Regions from separate parts of the Arthrobacter sp. P1_H7 genome, predicted to be linked through region 2. Evidence: predicted binding sites of a transcription regulator. Region 2 holds the regulator's gene; the other holds the start of a gene.
The links. Region 2 encodes HrcA, which represses chaperone genes, less so after heat shock. Its sites were predicted from a motif close to TTNGCACTCGNNNNNNNCGAGTGCNAA; they were not measured.

Region 1: the regulator HrcA is predicted to act here: its motif matches at 5,093-5,119, upstream of groL (chaperonin GroEL).

The regions. Positions count from the first base shown of each region.
Region 1 covers NZ_JBFUCO010000009.1:3,162-9,949, forward strand. The annotation lists gene AC1DXI_RS10265 (threonine/serine exporter family protein) at 1-384, shown strand, start outside; gene AC1DXI_RS10270 (siderophore-interacting protein) at 438-1,277, opposite strand; gene AC1DXI_RS10275 (uracil-DNA glycosylase) at 1,329-2,126, opposite strand; gene AC1DXI_RS10280 (DUF3263 domain-containing protein) at 2,242-2,583, shown strand; gene AC1DXI_RS10285 (LytR C-terminal domain-containing protein) at 2,677-3,315, shown strand; gene AC1DXI_RS10290 (cold-shock protein) at 3,475-3,678, shown strand; gene AC1DXI_RS10295 (ABC transporter substrate-binding protein) at 3,738-5,006, shown strand; gene groL (chaperonin GroEL) at 5,302-6,788, shown strand, end outside.
Region 2 covers NZ_JBFUCO010000016.1:65,096-71,883, forward strand. The annotation lists gene AC1DXI_RS15620 (DUF3097 domain-containing protein) at 1-148, opposite strand, end outside; gene hrcA (heat-inducible transcriptional repressor HrcA) at 466-1,479, shown strand; gene dnaJ (molecular chaperone DnaJ) at 1,558-2,688, shown strand; gene AC1DXI_RS15635 (16S rRNA (uracil(1498)-N(3))-methyltransferase) at 2,691-3,479, shown strand; gene AC1DXI_RS15640 (GerMN domain-containing protein) at 3,532-4,458, opposite strand; gene AC1DXI_RS15645 (DNA polymerase IV) at 5,035-6,108, shown strand; gene AC1DXI_RS15650 (N-acetyltransferase family protein) at 6,196-6,788, shown strand, end outside.

The DNA.
Region 1 (6,788 bases), on a different contig from region 2:
CTGCCGACGGCGGCCGTGGGGGTGGTGGGCTATCTGGTCCTCATCGGCGGCGACGCCCTGGGCATCGGGTCCCGCTTTGCCCCCGCCCTCGCCGCCGTGGTGATCGGCCTGCTGGCCCGCGTCGTGGCCCTCCGGATGGGCGCCCCGCAGCTGGTGGTGGCCGTCCCCGCCGCCCTGATCCTGCTCCCCGGGCTCACTATATTCCGGTCCATGTATGTATTGACCATCGAGGAATCGGAGATTCTCATGGGCGCCGGCGGGATGCTCAACGCCGGGGCGATCGTGCTCGGTGTCGCAGCCGGCATCGTGCTCGGCGACACCCTGGCGCGGCCCCTGACTCGGAGCCTGGCGAGCAACGAACGGCGCCGGGCCCGCCGCCGCTAGCTCTTGGGGCTTAGATGTTGCGGCTTAGATGTTGCCGCTCAGATCTTGCGCTGCTAAATCGTCCCGATGGGGAGCTTCTTCTCCGCCTGGAAGTCGTCCTCCACCCGGCCCTTGGCCCAGTAGCCCGAGAGGGACACCTGGGCCCGCTCCAGCCCGCGCTGCACGTAGAAGACGTCCCGCAGGCCCTTCATGTAGCCCCGCTCGCCATGGGCAAAGACCTGCACCCGGCCCTCGGGCCACTCGGCGTCGCGTACTGCCGTGACCAGCAGTCCGCTCTCGCCGGCGGGGGCGCCGCCGCGCAGCAGCCAGCGCAGTTCGACGCCGGCCGGGCCGGCGATGGCCTGGACGTCGGCGTCGCTGTCCACTTCGAGCAGGGCCAGGCCGCGGGCATCCTCCGGCAGGAATTCGATCGCGGCGCCGATGGCCGGCAACGCTGATTCATCGCCGGCGAACAGGTACCAGTCCGCGCCCGGATCCGGGTTGTACCCGCCGCCCGGGCCGGTGAAAGTCAGGCGATCGCCGGGCTGGGCTGAGGCCGCCCAGGGGCCGGCGAGGCCCTCGTCGCCGTGGATCACAAAGTCAATGGCCAGCTCCTGCGCCGCCGCGTCCACCCAGCGAACCGTATAGGTCCGGGTGTGCGGCCACTGACTGCGCGGCATGGTTTCCCGGATGGCCCACAGGTCCAGCGGTTCCGGGTATTCGACGCCGGGTTGCGGAAACACGATCTTGACGTACCGGTCCACGTAGTCGTTGTTGACGAACCCGGCGAAGCCAGGGCCGCCGGCGATAATCCGGACCATGTGCGGGGAGAGCTGCACCCTGCGCAGGACCGTCAGGTCGGTCTGGGGGCGCGAATTCCGGGTGGCGGTGGTGGCTGCGGGGACGGATGTCATGCAGCTAAGCCTAACCAAGAACCCCCGCCGGGAGCTTTGCGCGGAGGCCTGTTACGGCAGCGGCGGCAGTTCCCAGTCGACCGTCCCATTGCCCTGTTCCAGCAGCAGGGCGTTGGCCCGGCTGAACGGCCGGGACCCGAAGAAGCCCCGTGAGGCCGAGAGCGGGCTGGGGTGGGCACTGGTGATCACGGCGGCGGACCCCAGCAACGGCCGCACCGACTCGGCATCCTTCCCCCACAGGATCGCCACCAGTGGGGCATGGCCCGTACCAGAGGCGGACGCGCGGTCGGCGACTGCCCGGATGGCCGCCGCCGTGACGGCCTCCCAGCCCTTGTTCCGGTGCGAGCCCGCCGCCCCGGCACGGACGCTGAGCACCCTGTTGAGCAGCAGTACGCCCTGCTCCGCCCAGCGGCTGAGGTCCCCGTGGACGCGCGGGGGGAAGCCGAGATCGGCCTGGAGTTCCTTGTAGATGTTTGCCAGGCTGCGGGGGATCGGCCGGGTGGCGCCGTCCACGGCGAAGGATAGCCCCACGGCGTGCCCCGGCGTCGGATACGGGTCCTGGCCCACCACCAGCACCCGGACTCCGGCCAGCGGCTGCCGGAAAGCCCGCAGCAGGTTCGCCGGCGATGGCAGTACTCCATGCCCGGCGGCCACTTCGCCCGCGACAAAGGCGAGGGCTTCGCGCAACTGCGCCTCCACCGGCGCCAGCGGCTCCGCCCAGTCCGGAGCAACCAGTGCGTCCAGCGGCCGGCGCGCCAGGTCCGCGAAGCTCAGGGCGTCGGCGGCTGCGGGCTCCAGCTCGAACAAAGCGTCGGGTTCACTGGCGGAGTCAAACTCGGAATCAAACACAGCCCCCATTCTTCCCCAGCTGCCGTCCCTTTCGGCGCCAGCCCGAATGACAACCCTGTCATTCGGCCGTAGCATGGGGACTGACTTTTTACCGGATCCAGCCAGGGAGTGTGTCGTGGCCGAAACAGCGCAAGAGTACGTGCTCGCGGGGGATTCTGCCGTCTTCCCCACCGCCGGCGCGGGCCTGGACGGGGTGTCCACGGAGTCTGCGCTGAGCGCCCGCGACCAACAGATGCTGGCCTTGGAGCGGCAATGGTGGAAGTACGCGGGAGCCAAGGAACAGGCCATCCGCGAGCTGTTCGATCTGTCCGCCACGCACTACTACCAGATCCTCAATGCCCTCATCGATACCGAGGATGCGCTGGCCCACGATCCCATGCTGGTCAAGAGATTGCGTAGACTACGTACATCACGCCAACGTGCCCGCACTGCCCGGCGTCTGGGAACAGATTCGTAAAGTCGCGTCACGAGCAGCCGGATGCGCACGTCCTGTTGCGTCCGTTCCGGCCTCGGGCACCCCGTATGAAATCAGCAAGGACGTCGTTTTACCATGACCAAATACGCTCGGGATGAATTTGATCGGGTCCCGGAGACCTCTACCCGGCAGGGAGTCCACCGGGCCGTCGCAGCATCACGGCGCCGGAGCCTGGCGCCCATCTTGGCAGCCGGCTGCGTAGCCCTGGCGATCGGCCTGGTGGCCTTCCTGATCCTGCCGAAGCTCGGCTTCTCCGCAGGCCAGGCCGCGGCCGTGACCGCCGGAGACAGCGCGTCCGCCTCTGCCGGCAGCAGCGCGTCCGCCTCGAGCCCCGTGAGCCCCAGCCCCGCGCCGACGAGCCCGGAGCCGGCCGGCACGGAATCCGCCGCGGCGCCGGCGGCATCGCCTTCAGCGACGCCCAGCGCCACAGCCGCCGCCGTGGACAAGACGCAGCCGGTGACGGTCTACAACGCGACCACCACGGCTGGCCTGGCCACCCGGGTCGGCGGCACCGTCACCTCCGACGGCTGGGTCCTGGGCGAGGCAGGCAACTGGGGCGGTGTCCCGCAGCAGACGTCGGTGATCTTCTACAGCGGCGTCGAGCAGAAAGACAACGCGGAGGCACTCGGAACCCTCCTCGGCATCGACACCCTCGTGGACTCCGCCGAGTTCAACATGCCCCTTGTCGTCGTGCTCGGACCGGGCTACCAGTAGCCAAATCCGGTTACGCCTGAATAACTATTAGGCGGCGGCCCTGCCCGCCGCCGGCGTTCCTGGGGGACGCTGTGGGTACAGTATCTGCGGATTTCTCTTCGCAGTCCGCGGCGCACATCGAGGTGGGCCGCACGCAAGCTAGCTGAAAGTGTGGACACCATGGCACTGGGAACCGTCAAATGGTTCAACGCCGAAAAGGGCTACGGCTTCATCACCGTGGACGGTTCCGAGAACGACGTCTTCGTGCACTGGTCCGCGATCGTCGGGGAAGGCTACCGCGCCCTGGACGAGGGCCAGCGGGTGGAACTGGAAGTCGGCGAGGGCGAAAAGGGCCCGCAGGCTGAAAGCGTCCGGCCCGCCTAGTGGCACTGGCTCCCGTCACGAACGCCCCGCTGAACGCGGCGAGGCGCCCCGGAGGAACTTTGCCGCTGGGCCGCGCCCTGGCGGCGGCCACAGTAGCGGCCCTGGCCCTGACGGGCTGCCTGGGCCCGGCGGGCAGTGCCCGTGTGGCCAGCGCCGACGCGAGCGGTGACGGCACACTGCGCATCGGCCTGATCCTGGACAACACGGGCAAGCAGAACTTCCTCAACGCCTCGCAGTTCGCAGCGGCCAAACTTGCCGTCAAGGAGATCAACGCTGCCGGCGGACACAAAGGCAAACCGGTGGAGCTGCTGCCGGAAACCATCAGCACGGACACTGCCGCCCAGGCGAAAGCGCTGGTTGCCGCCAAGGCCGACGTCGTGATCGGCCCGACCGATTCCAGCCGTGCCCCGGCCGCCATCGACGTGCTGGCCAACGCCAAAGTAGCTGTCATCTCCCCGGCCAACACCGCCGCCGCGCTCAGCGACTACAAGAGCGGCGGCTACTATTTCCGCACCTCGGCGGCCGACATCGCCCAGGCATCCGTCCTCGCCAAGCTGGTCAAAGACGGCGGCGCCAAGACCGTGGCGGTGGTCCACGAGGAAGGCGACTACGGCAAAGACGTCGCCGCCGCCGTCGGCGGTGCGGCGAAACAGTCCGGACTGGAAGTCGTGGCCGACGCGGAGTTCACTCCCGGCCAGGCGCAGCAGGCTGCCGCCGCCGCGAAGGCCGCCAACCCCGATGCCGTCGTCCTGGCCTCGCGCGACGGCGCACAGGGCGCCATCGCCGAGCTGAACAACGCCGGCCTCGCCGGCAAGAAACTGGTCCTCAGCGACGGAGCAGTCAACAAGTATGGCTCCGGCCTGGGCGCCCGGGCGCTCGAGGGCGCACGCGGGATCCTGCCCGGCGTGTTCCCCTCCGCCACCTTCCAGGCTGACCTCGTGGCCGTTGATCCCGGGCTGAAGGACATGGTGTTTGCCGCCGAGACGTACGACGCCGTCGTCCTGGCCGCCGTCGCCGCCGCCGCCGCAGAGGACGACGCCGGAACCTCCATCGCGGCGTCCCTCGTCGCGGCCTCCGGCGGCGCCCCGGCAGCCGGCGGACCCGGCGCGGCCGGCAGCCAGCCGCCCGGCAAGTCGTGCACCAGCTACCAGGACTGCATCGGCGTCCTCCGGGCGGGCCAGCGGCCGGACTATGACGGCCAGTCCGGACGGATCAACTTTGATTCCCACGGCGACATCACCGAAGCGAACTACATGGTCTCCACCTACGGCGAGGACAACCTGCCCACGGTGAGCGGCACGGAAGCCGCGAGCAGCAGCGGCGGCTGATCGCTCGTAGCGTATTGTGCCCGCGTGGCGTGCGGTTCCGGCCGGGTACTGCTTGCACTCTCCCCGGGGGAGTGCTAATTATTGTGTTAGCACTCCAGCGCACTGACTGCTAACACGACGCCCGGTCCGTCCGGCCGCGAAGTGGGGCAGCCGGTCCAGGAGCTAAAGAAACACCTTGCTGGGGTGAGATCCCGGACCCGGCGGCATACAGAGGCCGCGGGGTAGGGATCGTCCGTCGCGGGCACCACAGCGAAGGTTCATTCTTAACGACTGTCCCGAAAGGACTACTGCCGTTATGGCCAAGATCATTGCATTTGATGAAGAGGCACGCCGCGGTCTTGAGCGGGGCCTGAACATCCTCGCCGACGCCGTCAAGGTCACCCTCGGCCCGCGGGGACGCAACGTCGTCCTCGAAAAGAAGTGGGGCGCCCCCACGATCACCAACGATGGTGTTTCCATCGCCAAGGAGATCGAGCTGGACGATCCTTACGAGAAGATCGGCGCCGAGCTGGTCAAGGAAGTTGCCAAGAAGACGGATGACGTCGCAGGCGACGGCACCACCACGGCAACCGTGCTGGCACAGGCCCTGGTCAAGGAAGGCCTGCGCAACGTCGCGGCCGGCGCTGACCCGCTGTCCCTCAAGCGCGGCATCGAGAAGGCTGTTGACGCCGTCACCGTCGAGCTCCTGGCCTCCGCCAAGGAAATCGAGACCAAGGAAGAGATCGCCGCCACCGCGTCCATCTCCGCCGGCGACAACGAGATCGGCGCCCTGATCGCCGAAGCCCTCGACAAGGTCGGCAAGGAAGGCGTCATCACGGTCGAGGAGTCGAACACGTTCGGCCTCGAGCTGGAGCTGACCGAAGGCATGCGCTTCGACAAGGGCTACATCTCCGCCTACTTCGTCACCGACGCCGAGCGCCAGGAAACGGTCCTTGAGGATCCGTACATCCTGATCGTCAACTCCAAGATCTCCAACGTCAAGGAACTGGTTGCTGTCCTGGAAAAGGTCATGCAGTCCAACAAGCCGCTGCTGATCATTGCCGAAGACATCGAGGGCGAGGCCTTGGCCACCCTGATCGTCAACAAGATCCGCGGCACCTTCAAGTCCGTCGCCGTCAAGGCTCCGGGCTTCGGCGACCGCCGCAAGGCGCAGCTGGCCGACATCGCCATCCTCACCGGTGGCCAGGTCATCTCCGAGGAAGTCGGCCTCAAGCTTGAGACCGCCGGACTCGAACTCCTTGGCAAGGCCCGCAAGGTTGTTGTCACCAAGGACGAGACCACGATCGTCGAAGGTGCAGGCGACGCCGACCAGATCGCCGGCCGCGTGTCCCAGATCCGCGCCGAGATCGAGAACTCCGATTCCGACTACGACCGCGAGAAGCTGCAGGAGCGCCTGGCCAAGCTGGCCGGCGGCGTTGCAGTCATCAAGGCCGGCGCCGCAACCGAGGTCGAGCTCAAGGAACGCAAGCACCGCATTGAGGACGCCGTCCGCAACGCCAAGGCTGCTGTCGAAGAGGGCATCGTCGCCGGCGGTGGCGTTGCCCTGATCCAGGCCGGCGCCAAGGCATTCGCGAACCTGCAGCTCTCCGGTGACGAAGCAACGGGCGCGAACATCGTCCGCGTTGCCATCGACGCCCCGCTGAAGCAGATCGCCTTCAACGCCGGCCTCGAGCCCGGCGTCGTCGTGGACAAGGTCCGCGGCCTGCCCGCAGGCCACGGCCTCAACGCCGCCACCGGCGAGTACGTCGACCTGCTGGCCGCCGGCATCAACGACCCGGTCAA
Region 2 (6,788 bases):
TGCCGCCGGACTTCTCCACCCGGGTTACGGCGCCCACCCAGCCGGACTGGACCTCTTCGAGGACCATCCCGCGTTCCACCGGGACTTCCGGCAACTGGGTCTTGGTGGGGGCGGACAGGTCCTGGGGTCCCCAGTTCTGGTACGACATCTCTACACGCTTACTTTGCACTCGGAATGTACGGCGGTCGGTGGAACTCTCCGGGGCCGGAACCGGACCGCGACGGCGCGGCAACGGCAGCGGCTGCCACGGTCTCGGCGCCGGCGTGACGGGAATCGCGTTCCCGCGGGCCACGCCTGGAGCGAATCCAATGCTAACAACGCGGCGACTCATATTAGACTGGTTAGCACTTAGGCATGTCGAGTGCTAACCCTTGTCCTGTTGCGGACCGTCCGTGCAGCACTTGTGGACCCGGACCGGACACGGCGGACGGCACCGACTGCGGGACAGTCGATTGGAGGTGGAGCGTGAGCGAACCGCGCAAACTCGAAGTGCTGCGCGCCATCGTGGAGGACTACGTCCATTCGCGTGAGCCCGTTGGTTCCAAAGCGCTCGTGGAACGGCACCATCTCGGCGTCTCCAGCGCCACGATCCGAAACGACATGGCGGCGCTGGAAGATGAGGGCCTGATCACGGCACCGCACACGAGCGCCGGCCGGATCCCCACCGACAAGGGCTACCGGCTTTTCGTCGACCAGATCTCAGCGGTGAAGCCGTTGTCCCCGGCTGAGCGCCGGGCCATCCAGGCGCTGCTGGAAGGATCCGACGACCTCGACGACATCCTTGACCGGACCGTGAGGCTCCTCTCGCACCTGACCAACCAGGTCGCCGTCGTGCAGTATCCGCTGCTCAGCCGCGCCCGGGTGCGACACATCGAGTTCGTGCTGCTGGCGCCCCGGAAAGTGCTGGCGGTACTGATCGCGGACAGCGGCAAGGTGGAGCAGCGCGTGATCGACGTCGGGCAGGACCTTCCCGACGACGCGCTGGCGGAACTGCGGACCAGCTTTCTGGCCAGCCTCTCCGGAACCCCGCTGAGCCTGATGCCGCAGCTGCTGCCCGCCGTCGTTGCCGGTGGCCCGCCGGCGCGGCGCGGAGCGGCCCAGGCGCTGGCCCGCGGCCTGGAGGCCCTGGCCACGAGCAGCCGCGAAGAGCGCATGGTCATGGCCGGCACCGCCAACCTGGCCCGCTCCAACGTGGACTTCCCGCTCAGCATCGGCCCCGTGCTCGAGGCCCTCGAGGAGCAGGTGGTCATGCTCCGCCTGCTCAGCGAAATGGCCGAAGACCCGCGGGGTGTCACGGTCAGCATCGGCCGGGAAAACCCTTACGACGGTCTGGCCGAGGCCTCGGTTGTGGCCACAGCCTACGGGCCGGACGCCACGGCCAAGGTCGGCGTGCTTGGGCCCACCCGGATGGACTATCCCACCACCATGGCCGCCGTCCGCGCGGTGGCCCGCTACCTTTCGAGGATCCTGGGGCCCTGACAGGCCCGGGACCGAACACGACTTCTTGCCCCACAGGCAGTGCCCCACAGGCAGTACGAAAAGGAAGAGATACACACTTTGAGCAGCCACTACGACGTTCTTGGAGTCTCCCGCGACGCATCGGGGGAGGAGATCAAGAAGGCCTACCGGAAACTGGCCCGCACCCTGCACCCGGATGTGAACCCCGGGGAGGACGCCTCGGACAGGTTCAAGGCAGTCACCCACGCTTACGAGGTCCTCTCTGATCCGCAGAAGCGCCGGGTCTACGACACCACCGGCAACGAGAACGGTACCGACAACGGCTTCGGCGGCGGCAGCTACTCGGGCCAGGGCTTCGCCTTCCAGGACATCTTCGAGACCTTCTTCGGCGCCGGTGGCGGCCAGGGCGGCCCGGCGTCCCGGGTCCGCCGCGGCCAGGACGCGCTGATCAGCGTCCGGATCGACCTCCGCGACGCAGTGTTCGGCGTGAACAAGAAGCTCGAGGTCGACACGGCCGTCATCTGCCCCACGTGCGATGGGTCCTGCTGCCGCGAGGGCACCCACCCGGTCCGCTGCGACATCTGTGGCGGCAGCGGTCAGGTCCAGCGCGCCGTGCGGTCCATCCTGGGCCAGGTCATGACATCCGCCCCCTGCGGATCCTGCGAGGGGTTCGGCACCGTCATCAAGGACCCCTGCAACGAATGCAGCGGCCAGGGCCGGATCCGCAGCCGCCGCTCCCTGACCGTCAAGGTCCCGGCCGGTGTCGCCACCGGCACCCGCATCCAGCTGTCCGGCCAGGGCGAGGCAGGCCCTGCCGGTGGCCCCGCCGGGGACCTGTACGTGGAGATCCGGGTCAACAACGACCCCACCTACGTGCGCGAGGGCGATGACCTCCACGCGAGCCTCAACATTCCCATGACGGCTGCCGCGCTCGGCACCGAAATATCCCTCGACACCTTCGACGGGCAGCAGGAGATCGACGTCAAGGCCGGCACCCAGTCGGGCGAGGTCATCACCCTGCGCGGCCTCGGCGTCACGCACCTGCGCGGTCACGGCCGCGGCGACCTGAAGGTGCACCTGCAGGTGGAAACGCCGGTCAAGCTCGATCACGTCCAGGAAGAACTGCTCCGCCAGTTGGCCAAGCACCGCGGCGAGCACCACACGGAAGGAAAGCTTGCGGCCAGCGGCGGCGTCTTCGCCAAACTGCGGGACCGGCTCGGTAACCTGTAGCGGTGAGTAACCCGGTCTTCTTCACCTCCCCAGGCACCCTGGACCAGCAGGTCCCCGGCTCGGCCTTCGTCCTCGAGGGTGGCGAGGCGCGCCACGCCGTCACCGTCAAACGGATCGCCGTCGGCGAAGTCGTCGACATCGCGGACGGCGCCGGCAAACGCCTGACCGGCACCGTGACCGCCGTCGCTCCCGGGGAGCTGACCGTCGAATGCGTGGACCTTGCAGAGGAACCTCCGCCGGGAATCCGGCTGGTCCTGGTCCAGGCCCTCGCCAAGGGCGATCGCGACGAACTCGCGGCCGAAACCGCGACTGAGTTGGGCATCGACGCCGTCATTCCCTGGCAGGCCGAACGGTCCATTGTGCGGTGGAAGGCTGAGCGGGCCGCGAAGGCGCATGCCAAATGGCAGTCAGTGGTGACGGCCGCCGCCAAACAGGCGCGCCGGGCATGGATTCCCGAGGTCCGGGCCGCCGTCGACGGCGCCGGGCTGCAGGCGGCCGTGGCGGCGGCAGACCTCGCCGTCATCCTGCATGAAGACGCCGTACGCCCCCTGCGGCTCGTCCTGGAATCCTGGTTGGAATCCGCGCAGCCCGGCGAGGTTATGGCAGGCGATGCCGGATCCCGTGAGGTCCTGCTGATAGTGGGTCCGGAAGGCGGCATCAGCCCGCGGGAGGTAACCCGGCTCTGCGACGCCGGCGCGGTCACGGCCCTTTTGGGGCACCATGTGCTGCGTTCGTCCACGGCGGGGCCCGCCGCCACCGTGTTGGCCAGCGACATCCTCGGCCGCTGGTGACCTGCTGCAGCCGCCGTCACCAGTGACAGTGGCGGCTATTTGACCGTGAAGGTTATTTGACCGTGAACCCGCGGGTGTCCTGGAATACTTCCTTGGCGCTGTCGGCTGCGTCCACCTGGGACACCCGGACCTCGTAATTGCCCGGGCCGAGGTTCACGGACAACGTGAACAGCCCAGACTGGGTTGCATCGGCCGAGGCGGTGGCGCTGCCGTTGAGATAGGCGGTCTTGGCGTTGTCGCCGTCGCCGTCAACCTTGAGGATCGCCCAGCGGAGCTTCCCGCCCTGGACGGTGCTGCGGCCACGGATCTTGACCGAACCGTCGCCCACGGACGTGCCCTCCTGCGGATCAATGATCCACACAGGTGCCACCATCCCGGCGCTGCGGGACGTCGGCTCGCCCAGACGGACGTGGTTGAAGGCGACGTAGTCCGTGTGTCCGTCCACCAGCACAACCACCTGGACCTGCTGTCCGGCATCGATGAGGCCGGCGCTGGCCGCGGCAGCTGTCGCCGTGTAGACGAGCTGCTGGATGGCGCGCTCGGCCATGGCCGCATCCACGTTGCTGTTGAAGGCATCAGCGGAGACATCCACGGTGATGACGTTCTTGCCGGAGATCGACGTCGCCAGCTTCTTCGGATTCTGCCACGGCGTGAAGAAATCCGGGTCCAGCGGCTTCTGCGACATCATGACCCGCAGGGCGCGGGTGACGGGATTGTCCTGGTCGGGAACGTCGCGGAACTCGCGGTAGAGAAACGCGTTGTCATTGCCCCGGCCGATCCAATACACGGGAGCCTTGTTCGACGTCTGCGCTGTCTCGAGCGGGGCGCTCGTGGTGGGTACGCCCGACGCCGGGACGGGAATGAGTTCCGACGGGCTGCTGGAATTCGTGATGCTGCTCTGCGGCGTCGCCACGCAGCCGGACAGGACGAGGGCGGCAGGCAGCGCCAACGCCAGCGCGGCGCGGCGGACGCGCCCCACCGATGGCTGCTGAACTCCACGCTTGCTGATGCCGCTGTCCCTTCGTCTTACGCCCCGCGTTCCGCGGTGATGATCCGTTTGTAGCCGTCGCAGGCCGCTGGCGGCCGTCCCCGTCCCTCACCGGCCGGAGACCGGCCCGGCGATCCCGGGAGAGCCGGATTCCAGCATGGCACACGGGCACGGCGCGGCAGCCGGGTTTGGGCCCCGGCGCCGGAACTGCAACGGGAACGATATGAGGCCGATACAAAGTTGATACCTAACGGGGCCTGCCGGTGGTTCCTCGCGCGGACGTGGTACGGCCGCTTGTCTATGCCTGCTGTGCCAGCAGCCCGATGGTGTACTGGCACAGCAGCACTATCCTCCGATGAGCTCCTTGACTGGCCCCTCGTGCAGGGCCACGTAAACGTAGTCTCGGATCCGATTCGCCTCCGGGTCTGTCATAGTCCGGGCGAGGGGACGCAGCACCAGGCGTATCAGCGCATTGGCCTGACCATGTGGCTTGGTTCTATAGCCGATGGCGCCCCTCGTCGCTGAGCCAGCGATGCCTGCCGGGGTCGTTTAGGGCAGACTGGTGGCGTGAGCGGAATCCGGTGGGTGCTGCACGTCGATCTCGACCAGTTCATCGCGGCTGTCGAAGTGCTCCGGCGGCCGGAGCTTGCGGGCAAGCCGATCATTGTCGGCGGCCGGGGCGACCCCACGGAACGCGCTGTGGTGTCGACCGCATCCTACGAAGCCCGGGCATTCGGCGTCGGTTCCGGCATGCCCTTAAGCATTGCTGCCCGGAAAGTGCCCGACGCCGTGATCCTGCCAGTCGATCAGGAGGCTTACCTAGCGGCGTCTGAAATCGTCATGGCTACCTTGCGCGCGCAGCCCGGCGCCACCGTGCAGGTGTTGGGGTGGGACGAAGCCTTTGTGGGCATCACGATAGAGAATCCGGAAGCCTACGCACGGCAGGTGCAGGCCGCTGTCCTGGCCCGTACACAGCTGCATTGCAGTGTGGGCATCGGCGACACCCTGGTCCGAGCCAAGGTCGCCACCGGGTTCGGCAAGCCGGCCGGCGTCTTCCGTCTCACTGCCGGGAACTGGCTCGCTGTCATGGGCAGTCGGCCCACCAAGGACCTGTGGGGCGTCGGAACCAAGGTGTCGGGCCGGCTGGCCAAACTCGGCATCAACACAGTCGCCGAGCTCGCCGCGTTCGACCCCCAAGACCTGGTGCCGGAGTTCGGCCCCAGGATGGGACCTTGGTACGCGGAACTCGGACGCGGGGACGGCACCAGCGTTGTGGACGCCACCCCGTGGGTCGCCCGCGGGCATAGCCGGGAGACCACCTTCCAGCGCGACCTGACCGCACCCGCCCAGGTGGACGACGCCGTGAGGGAGCTGACAGCGCGTGTCCTGGAGGATGTTGTGGCCGAAGGACGGCCCGTGGTTGGGCTGACCCTGAAAGTTCGCTACGCGCCGTTCGTCACCAAGACGCACGCGAAGAAAATTCCCGAGACATTCGACCGGAACGAAATCCTCGCACGGGCGTTGGACCTCGCAGCCGGAATCGAAGCGGGCCGTCCGATCCGCCTCCTGGGCCTGCGGGCCGAAATGGCAATGCCCGACGATGCCCGAACGGGACATACGCCGACGCGCGGCGGTTGGTGACGGCGTCGCTGCCTTCCCGCCGCAGCGTTCTGCGGGCAGGCTGAAAATGACCCTGAGAACCCCTCAAGTGAAAGCTAGGCTGGGAGGATGGAATACCAGATCCGCCAGGCCGCGGGTGGGGACGCTGATGCCGTAGTCCGGATGCACACCCGGGCCCATGAGGAATGCTACGGGCACCTTCTGTCCCCGGCGTTCTTCGATGCGCGCCGTGCCAGCATCCCGGAGCGCGTGGAAAAACGCCGACCTTATCGGGACAGCGCCGAGCCTCGAATCATCGCCGTGGACAAGGGCAATGAAATCGTCGGATTTGCCGACGCAGGTACGGGACGTGACGATGACCTACCCGGAGAGCTTGAGCTTTACTCCATCTACACACTGGGGCGCACCCATGGCACCGGGCTCGGGGAGGCCCTGCTGAGGGCCGCCCTCGGCGATTTACCCGCCTACCTGTGGGTGCTTGAGGCCAACCCCCGCGCTCAGGCCTTTTATGCCAAGAACGGTTTTCAGCCCGATGGGACACGAAAATTGCTTTCACCCGACTGGGAGGATCTACCTGAGACACGGATGGTCCGCTCCGACATTTCGCCGGCCACATCCACGCCGAGCCCGACAGAGTTTCGCCGGGCGTATTCGGGCCCCAGTCCGGCGATTCTCACGTCAGAAGCGAATGAATGTACCGC